Linked DNA regions of Kutzneria chonburiensis. Each later gene encodes a partner of the first gene's protein in a complex. Links are inferred from orthologs where the notes say so. Each region holds a gene or a part of one and is shown on either strand. Other genes may lie near its edges.

Region 1 (4,279 bases):
GGCGTTGTGGTGGTCCCGCCGGCTGCCGCCCCGCGCGGTGAACACCTTGTGGCCCAACACTTTGTCCACCGCGGTTGAGCTTCGATCACTCGGCCAGTTTGAGATCCGTTCGCGGAAAGTCGCTGCCCACGTACAGAAGCGGCTCGCCCGAGTGCGCGGCCACGGCATTGGTGTAATCCACCTAGGGTCGCTTCGACTTAGGCAGCTTGGCCACGATCTCCTCGTACGACCGGTCCAACAGTTCCCGCATCTCGTCGGCCGGCAGGCCGGCGAGCGTGACCTTGTTCCAGCCGTAGCGGCCGATGTAGGCGCTCATCACGATGTGCTCGGGATACCGCTGCCGCCAGACGTCGGCCTCATCGGCGGTCGCCCCGCATTTCACGCCGACGGTCCCGCTGTCCATGCCGATGAACGCGAACGCCTTGCCGCCGACCTTGGCGACCAGCTCGCCGTCACCCCACGGATAGGTCTCCTCGGCCCCGAGCTTGGCCAGGCAGTGGGCGATCACCGCGTCCAGATCCATGCCACACGGTACGAGGTGGGCGGCCCGGCCGCCCACCCCTGACCGGTCAGTTCGCCAACAAGCCGTACTCGATGGCGGTGGCGTCGCTGTGCACGACGCCGTACTCCGTGGCCGAAGCGTCGGGCCCGGCGCTGCCGTACTCGGTCGCCGAGGCGGCGAACGCGGCGCTCGCGCCGGCCGACGTCAGACCGCCGACAACGGCCAAAGCCGCCACAATCCTTACTGCTGCACGCATCGGTCTCCCCTTCCGATAACTGGATGGGGTCGACACTAGCCACGAACGGCGGCGAGCGCCCCGAGTTTCGGACAGGGCCGAAACCCGGGGAACCCCGCTACTTCAGGCCGGCGGCGTCCATGCCGCGCAGCTCCTTCTTCAGGTCGGCGATCTCGTCGCGGATCCGGCCGGCCAGCTCGAACTGGAGATCCCGCGCGGCGGCCATCATCTGGTCAGTGAGCTGCTGCACGAGATCGGCCAGCTCGGCCCGGGGCATGTTCTTCACGTCCCGCTCGACCAACACACCGGACGACACGGCCTTGCCGCCCTCGGTGCCGGTGGCCCGCTTGCCACGGGAGGCGTTGCGGCCGGAGCCGCCGACCTTGACCTCGTCGGTGTCCTCGGCCTCGGCGTACACCTTGTCCAGGATGTCGGCGATCTTCTTGCGCAGCGGCTGGGGATCGATGCCGTTCTCGGTGTTGTACGCGATCTGCTTGGCCCGACGGCGGTTCGTCTCGTCGATGGCGTACCGCATCGAGTCGGTGATCTTGTCGGCGTACATGTGCACCTCGCCCGACACGTTACGGGCGGCCCGGCCGATGGTCTGGATCAACGACGTCCCCGACCGCAGGAAGCCCTCCTTGTCGGCGTCGAGGATGGCCACCAGGGACACCTCGGGCAGGTCGAGGCCCTCCCGCAGCAGGTTGATGCCGACCAGCACGTCGTAGTCGCCCAGCCGCAGCTGCCGCAACAGCTCGACCCTGCGCAGCGTGTCCACCTCGGAGTGCAGGTACCGCACCCGAATGCCCAGCTCCAGCAGGTAGTCGGTGAGGTCCTCGGACATCTTCTTGGTCAGCGTGGTGACCAGCACCCGCTCGTCGCGCTCGGCCCGCAGCCGCACCTCGTGCACCAGGTCGTCGATCTGCCCCTCGGTCGGCTTGATCACGACCTCCGGGTCGATCAGGCCGGTCGGCCGGATCACCTGCTCGACGAACTCGCCGCCGGCCTGACCCATCTCGTACGGGCCGGGCGTCGCCGACAGGTACAGCGTCTGCCCGATCCGGTCCTGGAACTCCTCCCAGGTCAGCGGCCGGTTGTCCAATGCGCTGGGCAGCCGGAAGCCGTGCTCGACCAGGTTGCGCTTGCGGGACGCGTCGCCCTCGTACATGCCGCCGATCTGCGGCACGGTCACGTGCGACTCGTCGATCACCAGCAGGAAGTCGTCCGGGAAGTAGTCGATCAGCGTGGCCGGCGCGGTGCCGGCGCCGCGGCCGTCGATGTGCCGCGAGTAGTTCTCGATGCCGGAGCAGAAGCCGACCTGGCGCATCATCTCGATGTCGTACGTGGTGCGCATGCGCAGCCGCTGCGCCTCCAGCAGCTTGCCCTGCTTCTCCATCTTGGCCAGCGACTCGGCCAGCTCGGCCTCGATGCCGGCGATGGCCTTCTCCATCCGCTCCGGGCCGGCCACGTAGTGCGTCGCCGGGAAGATGCGCAGCTCGTCCACTTCGCGCACCACATCGCCGGTCAGCGGGTGCAGGTAGTAGAGCCGGTCGATCTCGTCACCGAAGAACTCGACCCGCACGGCCAGCTCCTCGTAGGCCGGGATGATCTCCACGGTGTCGCCGCGCACCCGGAAGGTGCCGCGGGCGAAGGCGATGTCGTTGCGGGTGTACTGCACGTCGACCAGGGCGCGCAGGAACAGGTCGCGCTCGACCTCGCCGCCGACCTTCAGCTGCACCGAGCGGTCCAGATAGGACTGCGGCGTGCCGAGACCGTAGATGCACGACACCGAGGCCACCACGATCGTGTCACGCCGGGTCAGCAGGCTCATCGTCGCCGAGTGCCGCAGCCGTTCCACGTCCTCGTTGATCGAGGAGTCCTTCTCGATGTAGGTGTCGGTCTGCGGGATGTACGCCTCGGGCTGGTAGTAGTCGTAGTAGCTGACGAAGTACTCGACCGCGTTGTCGGGGAAGAACCCCTTCAGCTCGTTGGCCAGCTGCGCCGCCAGGGTCTTGTTCGGCGCCATCACCAGCGTCGGCCGCTGGAGCTTCTCCACCAGCCACGCCGTCGTCGCCGACTTGCCGGTGCCGGTCGCGCCCAGCAGCACGACGTCCGGCTCGTTGCGCCGCAGCCGCTGTTCCAGCTCCATGATCGCCTGCGGCTGGTCGCCCGACGGCTGGTAGTCGGCGACCACCCTGAACCGCCCGTCGGCGCGCGGGATGTCGCTGACCGGTCGGAACTCCGAGGACGCAAGCACAGGTGCATCTGCCACGCCTCCCAGAGTAGGACGCACCCCTGACAGTTTCGCGGCGCAGCGGCTCGGCCGACCTGCAACGCGGCCGGATCGACGCGGGTTCACTGGCTGTAATCCACATCACACCACGTCAACCAAACGGCCGCGCACACATCCTCTAAGCATCGGAACAACCACGGCAGGCGATTCGGATCCACAATTCCGCCGGCCACCGAAAGTCGGGGAGTACATCATGCGTTCCACCATTGCTGTCGGAGTGGCCTGCGTCGCCGGAGCCTTCATGCTGAGCGCCTGCGGCGGCGCCCAGATCTCGGGCACGATCACCCCCATCACCAGCGGTAACACCGCCACCAGCAGCCCGCCGCCGACGACCTCCGCGCAGGCCTCCGGCGGCGGAACCGACGCCGGTACGGGCGGTGGGCAAACGGGCAACAATGGGGCGCAGCCCGCGGCGTCCAACAATCCGTCGAACTGCAAGTCGAGCGAGCTGAAACTGTCGTTCGGGCACGACTCCGACCACGCCATGCAGAAGACGTACACCTCGCTCCAGTTCACGAATATCAGCCAGCACAGCTGCACGCTGCAGGGCTTCCCCGGCGTCTCCTACGTCACCGGCGACAGCGGCCAGCAGGTCGGCCTGCCGGCCAACCGCAGCGGCAACCAAGGCCCGACGATCACGCTGCGTCCCGGCGGGAGCACCAACGCCGGCCTGGTCATCGTCAACGCCGGCCCGTTCCCGGCCGACCAGTGCAAGCCGGTCGACGTCCGCGGCCTGCGGGTCTACCCGCCGAACGAGACCGCCGCGATGTTCCTGCCGACCTCGGGCCAGGGCTGCGCCGGCAGCGTGGGCCCGCTGCTCACCGTGAGCAGCGTCGGCACTTCCATCACGAGCTGACGCAACGCCACCACCCGGCAGCGGTCGGAATATGACCCTGCCGGAGGATGGCAGTGACGCCGCGCAGGTCAGACGATGTCGGCATGACCGTCCACTTGCCGACCCAGGTCCGGGGCGAGGCCCATGTCCATCCGCCCAAGGTCGAGCTGTTCGACCTGGACGCGATGACCAACACGGACCCCAAGCGCCAGGTGCGCACGGTCGACGAGTACCGGCGCACCGAGCACGGCCTCTACATGTCGCGGGCCGTGGTCGGGCACCCCAAGCTCAAGCACTTCGAGTCGTGGCTGCTGCCGGCGTTCGGCCTGCGGGTCACCAGGCAGAGCTGGTGGCCCGGGCACGAGCGGGACTTCGACTTCTACGTCGACATCGTCCACGTGCAGCCGGACGAGA
Region 2 (4,364 bases), 3.4 Mb from region 1 along the record:
GAGAGCTGTCGACCTCGTCGACCATAACCACCAGACCGAGCGCAATACGAGGGATCACATAGCCGGCGAGAGCCAGCCACATTCGCGTTCCAGCACTCTCGCCCTCGAATGAAAAATCGACCGGACCATACCCTGGGGTCACATGAGTGAACTTGATCTTACCATTTTTGAAGTGATCAACGATGGCCTCGGGAGAGTCAGCTTCAGAAATCTTGCCGTCGGCTTCGAAATAGACCCTATCGACACCAAGATCGGCTACCTTGATCCAGGCATCAAACTGCGCATTGCTTCCAACCATGTTGGCCGATATCGCAGCAACCACCCGATCAAACGTCTCACTACCAAATTCGCTTGTCGGCTTGAACCGCTCCACCCAACGAAATAGCTCAATCAACAGGGGATGCGAGTTTGCGGCAGCCACCGACAGGAAGAGCGAATTAGGGCGAACGAGACCCGCGATCACACTGTTCGAACCGGTCAAGGTTCGACCGAAACGAAACGTGTCACCGTCACGCTCGAACAGGGTGCGCTTCCTTGAACCGGTCGGGTATGAATACAACCACTCCGCGCGGACCCTCTGGTCGTCAACCTCAAATCCATACGTGTGACGTACGCCCTGGAACACGAAGTCGATCTCATAGAGCGACGACGCCAACCGGGATGCCGGGTCGAGCAGAAAGGGTACACGCGGCACACCGCCGGTCGGTGACCATCCAGAGTATGAGTTCGCTACAGCCTTCGCGAGAAAGCCCATCGCGTCCAGGATGTTCGACTTGCCGGAGGCATTGGCACCGTAGATGCCTGCTACGCGGACGGTCTCCGGCAGCGCGCTCGTCGGCTTCGACTCGCCCTTGCGGGGCTGGCTCACCAGCGACAGCTCCACCTCGTCACGCAGTGACCGGTGGTTTGCGGTCCGGAACCTGAGCAGCACGGTTACACCTCCTCGTCGCACCCGAACGACAGCCGAGGCCCAGTTTGCCACACTTTTCGTCGCAACTCGCCGCGAAACAGCAGCCGGGTGCCCGACGGGCACCCGGCTGGAGCTACTCAGAACAGCGCTAGAGCTTCACCAGGGGGACGCCGCCGATGAGCATGAGGCGGACGGCGCCGGCGGAGCCGAAGTCGATGGTGGCGGTGGCCCGGGGGCCGGAGCCGTCGGTGGCGACGACGGTGCCGAGGCCGTACTTGTCGTGGTTGACGCGGTCGCCGACCTCGAGCTCGAGGGTGGGGGTGTTCTGCCAGCCCTTGGCGAAGGCGGGAGTCCCACGGGAGGGCGTCTCGCCGAAGGAGGACCGCCGGCCCCAGGTGGTGGTGACGGTCGGCGCGGCCCGCTCGGGCTCGACGCGACGCCACTCGACGAGATCGGAGGGGATCTCGCCGAGGAAGCGGGACTCGGGGTTGGCGGCGGGCTGACCCCACGCCGAGCGGATGAGGGCACGCGACAGGTAGAGGCGCTCCCGGGCACGGGTGATGCCGACGTAGGCCAGCCGGCGTTCCTCGGCCAGCTCGGCCGGATCGCCGAGAGCCCGGGAATGCGGGAAGACGCCATCCTCCCAACCGGTGGAGAAGACCACCGGGAACTCGAGGCCCTTGGCGGTGTGCAAGGTCATCAGCGTCACCACACCGTCGTCGGACTCGGGCACGGAATCCGAGTCGGCGACGAGGGATACCCGCTCGAGGAACGCGTCGAGGCTGTTCACCGGCACCGGGTCGTCTTCGTCCGGCTCGGGCAGGTTGAACTGGGTGAACTCCCGCGCCACGGTGATGAGCTCGGTCAGGTTGTCCAGCCGGGAGGCGTCCTGCGGGTCGTCGCTGGCCTCGAGCTCGCCCCGGTAGCCGGTGACGTCGAGCACCTGGTCCAGGATGTCGCCGACCTCGTCGCCCCGCTCGACGGCCTGGTGCAGCTCGTCGAGCATGGCCACGAAACCGGAGATGGCGTTGCGCGACCGGGGATTGAGCAGCGCGACCTTGCCGGCGGCGGCCTCGCGCAGCGCGGTGGCGAAGCCGATGCGCTGCTGCTCGGCATGGGCCGACACGCACGCCTCGGCCCGGTCGCCGATGCCGCGCTTGGGCACGTTGAGAATGCGACGCAAGCTCACGGCGTCGTCGGGATTGGCCAGCACCCGCAGGTAGGCCAAGGCATCCCGGACCTCGCGCCGCTCGTAGAACCGCACGCCGCCGACGACCTTGTACGGCAGCCCGAGCCGGATGAAGATCTCTTCAAACACCCGGGACTGGTTGTTGGTCCGGTAGAAGACCGCGATGTCGCCGTTGGTGTACGTGCCGGCGTCGACCAGCCGGTCGATCTCGCCGGCCACGAAGCCGGCCTCGTCGTGCTCGTTGTCGCCGACGTAGCCGATGATCTTCTCGCCCTCGCCGGAGTCGGTCCACAGTCGCTTGTCCCGGCGGTTGGGGTTGCGCGCGATGACGGCGTTGGCGGCGCTGAGAATGGTCTGCGTCGACCGGTAGTTCTGCTCCAACAGAATGGTGCGGGCCTGCGGGTAGTCCCGCTCGAACTCGGTGATGTTGCGGATGGTCGCGCCGCGGAAGGCATAGATCGACTGGTCGGCGTCGCCGACGACGCACAGCTCGCCCGGCGCGACGCCGCCCTGCCCGGTGCCGACCAGCTCGCGCACCAGCGTGTACTGGGCGTGGTTGGTGTCCTGGTACTCGTCGACCAGCACGTGCCGGAACCGCCGCCGGTAGTGCTCGGCCACGTCCGGGAACACCTGCAACAGCTCGACCGAGCGCATGATCAGGTCGTCGAAGTCCATGGCGTTGGCCAGCTTCAACCGCTGCTGGTACGACTCGTAGACCTCGGCGACCCGGCGCTCCAGGTCGTTGGCCGCGCGGTCCTTGGCCGTGTCCGCGTCCACCAACTCGTTCTTCAGGTTGGAGATGTGCACGGCCAGCGTGCGCGCCGGATAGCGCTTCGGGTCGAGGTCGAGATCGCGCGCGACCAGGGTGACCAGCCGGCGGGAGTCGTCGCTGTCGTAGATGGTGAAGTTGGACGACATGCCCAGCGTCTTGGCCTCACGGCGGAGCAGCCGCACGCACATGGAGTGGAAGGTCGACACCCACATCGCGTTGGACCGGCGGCCGACCAGGCCGGAGACCCGCTCCTTCATCTCGGCCGCGGCCTTGTTGGTGAAGGTGATGGCCATGATCTCGCCGGGGTGCACGCCGCGCGCCGCCAACAGATAGGCGATGCGGCTGGTCAGCACCTTGGTCTTGCCGGAGCCGGCGCCCGCGACCACGAGCAGCGGGGAGCCGGCGTGCACGACCGCGTCACGCTGCTGCGGGTTGAGGCCGTCCAGCAACGCGTCGGGACCGGCCGCCCGCGCCGGGGGATTCGTGGGCAGATCGAACAGAGCGCTCATCGCCCCCAACGCTACCCGGCCGCACTGACAGTTCCGTCACGACGGGTCGACGGAGCCCTGGGCTCGACGAGGCTCCGCCGGCTGTGCGAGACTCCCGGCATGTGCGCACGCCACTACGAGTTTTTACGGGAACCGGACTCCGGCTCCCGTGGTCGCGTAGCGCCGACAACGACCACACTGAAGCCCCGGAGTCCTCGGACCCGGGGCTTCTGTGCTGCCGGGGCCAGTGAATCTCCGACCCGAGCACGGAGGACAGAGCAGTGAGCACGCCAGTCAGCGACCAGAACACCCCGGACATCCCCGCGCTGCGCGAGGAGATCGACCACCTCGACGCCGAGATCATCCGGCTGGTCCGGCGGCGGGCCGAGGTGTCCGGCATCGTCGGCAAGACCAGGATGGCCAACGGCGGCACCAAGCTCGTGCACAACCGGGAGCTGGACATCCTGGCCCGCTACCGCGAGGGCCTCGGCCCCGAGGGCAAGGACCTGGCGCTGATCCTGCTGCGGATGGGCCGCGGGCCGCTCGGCCGGTGATGAGGAAAGACCCCTGGGTGTCTCGGGGATGTCACCGATGCCGTGGCGGCGTTCTCCGAGCACACTGGGGTCATGGAGTTCATCGCCGTCATCATCGCGCTGGCCAGCCTCGTGGCCGCGGTGGGTTACGACGGATACCTGTTCGTGCTCGGGTCGGCCGCCAGTCGCAGGGCGGGCGGCGAGTCGATCGCCCAGTGGGTGCGGTCGCGCTGGCCACAGGCCGGCATCGTCACGGTGGCGTCGCTGCTGGCGCTGCTGCTGGCCAGCGGCAGCCTGTTCTTCGAGGTCATCGCGATCATCGTCGCGGTGGGCGCGGGCGGCACGGCGCTGCGCGGGCTGCAGGACGCGCGCAAGCAGCTGAACAGCGGCAGCAACTCGTAGTCGCTCTCATCTCACTCGACCGGGTGTAACCCGGCACGGCAGTGGGATCGGCGGTCCCGGCCGCGGTTTC

Evidence for each region.
Region 2: the proteins of uvrB (region 1) and pcrA are in contact, whole or in part, in a crystal structure (PDB 7EGT), measured with the Thermus thermophilus proteins. The link is inferred for Kutzneria chonburiensis from one-to-one orthologs. Residues at the interface, in WP_096411307.1 of Thermus thermophilus: Glu23, Leu25, Arg26, Asp27, Gly28, Glu29, Arg30, Phe31, Arg55, Glu326, Asp327, Phe328, Glu379, Ser382, Gln383, His398, Gly400, Arg401; in WP_096412145.1 of Thermus thermophilus: His654, Arg656, Phe657, Gln666, Asp668, Glu669, Lys680, Arg681, Leu682, Ser683, Lys685, Tyr686, Ala687.

What each region holds. Positions count from the first base shown.
Region 1 is NZ_CP097263.1:10,055,236-10,059,514, reverse strand. The notes cover bases 433-3,401. They hold uvrB (excinuclease ABC subunit UvrB), read right to left. Parts: upstream 3,010-3,401; coding sequence 856-3,009; downstream 433-855. Other genes in these bases: M3Q35_RS46710 (DUF4232 domain-containing protein), read left to right, coding at 3,224-3,401; M3Q35_RS46720 (hypothetical protein), read right to left, coding at 570-758; M3Q35_RS46725 (MmcQ/YjbR family DNA-binding protein), read right to left, coding at 433-523. Also shown: more of M3Q35_RS46725, read right to left, coding at 182-432; more of M3Q35_RS46710, read left to right, coding at 3,402-3,886; M3Q35_RS46705 (ribonuclease FAU-1 family protein), read left to right, coding at 3,970-4,279. UniProt on the Escherichia coli protein: The UvrABC repair system catalyzes the recognition and processing of DNA lesions. A damage recognition complex composed of 2 UvrA and 2 UvrB subunits scans DNA for abnormalities.
Region 2 is NZ_CP097263.1:6,631,730-6,636,093, forward strand. What follows is about bases 720-3,773. They hold pcrA (DNA helicase PcrA), read right to left. Parts: upstream 3,381-3,773; coding sequence 1,059-3,380; downstream 720-1,058. Other genes in these bases: M3Q35_RS30240 (AAA family ATPase), read right to left, coding at 720-931; M3Q35_RS30250 (chorismate mutase), read left to right, coding at 3,641-3,773. Outside these bases: more of M3Q35_RS30240, read right to left, coding at 1-719; more of M3Q35_RS30250, read left to right, coding at 3,774-3,913; M3Q35_RS30255 (hypothetical protein), read left to right, coding at 3,986-4,294. UniProt on the Escherichia coli protein: A helicase with DNA-dependent ATPase activity. Unwinds DNA duplexes with 3'-5' polarity. Translocates on single-stranded DNA with 3'-5' polarity. Initiates unwinding more efficiently from a nicked substrate than double-stranded DNA.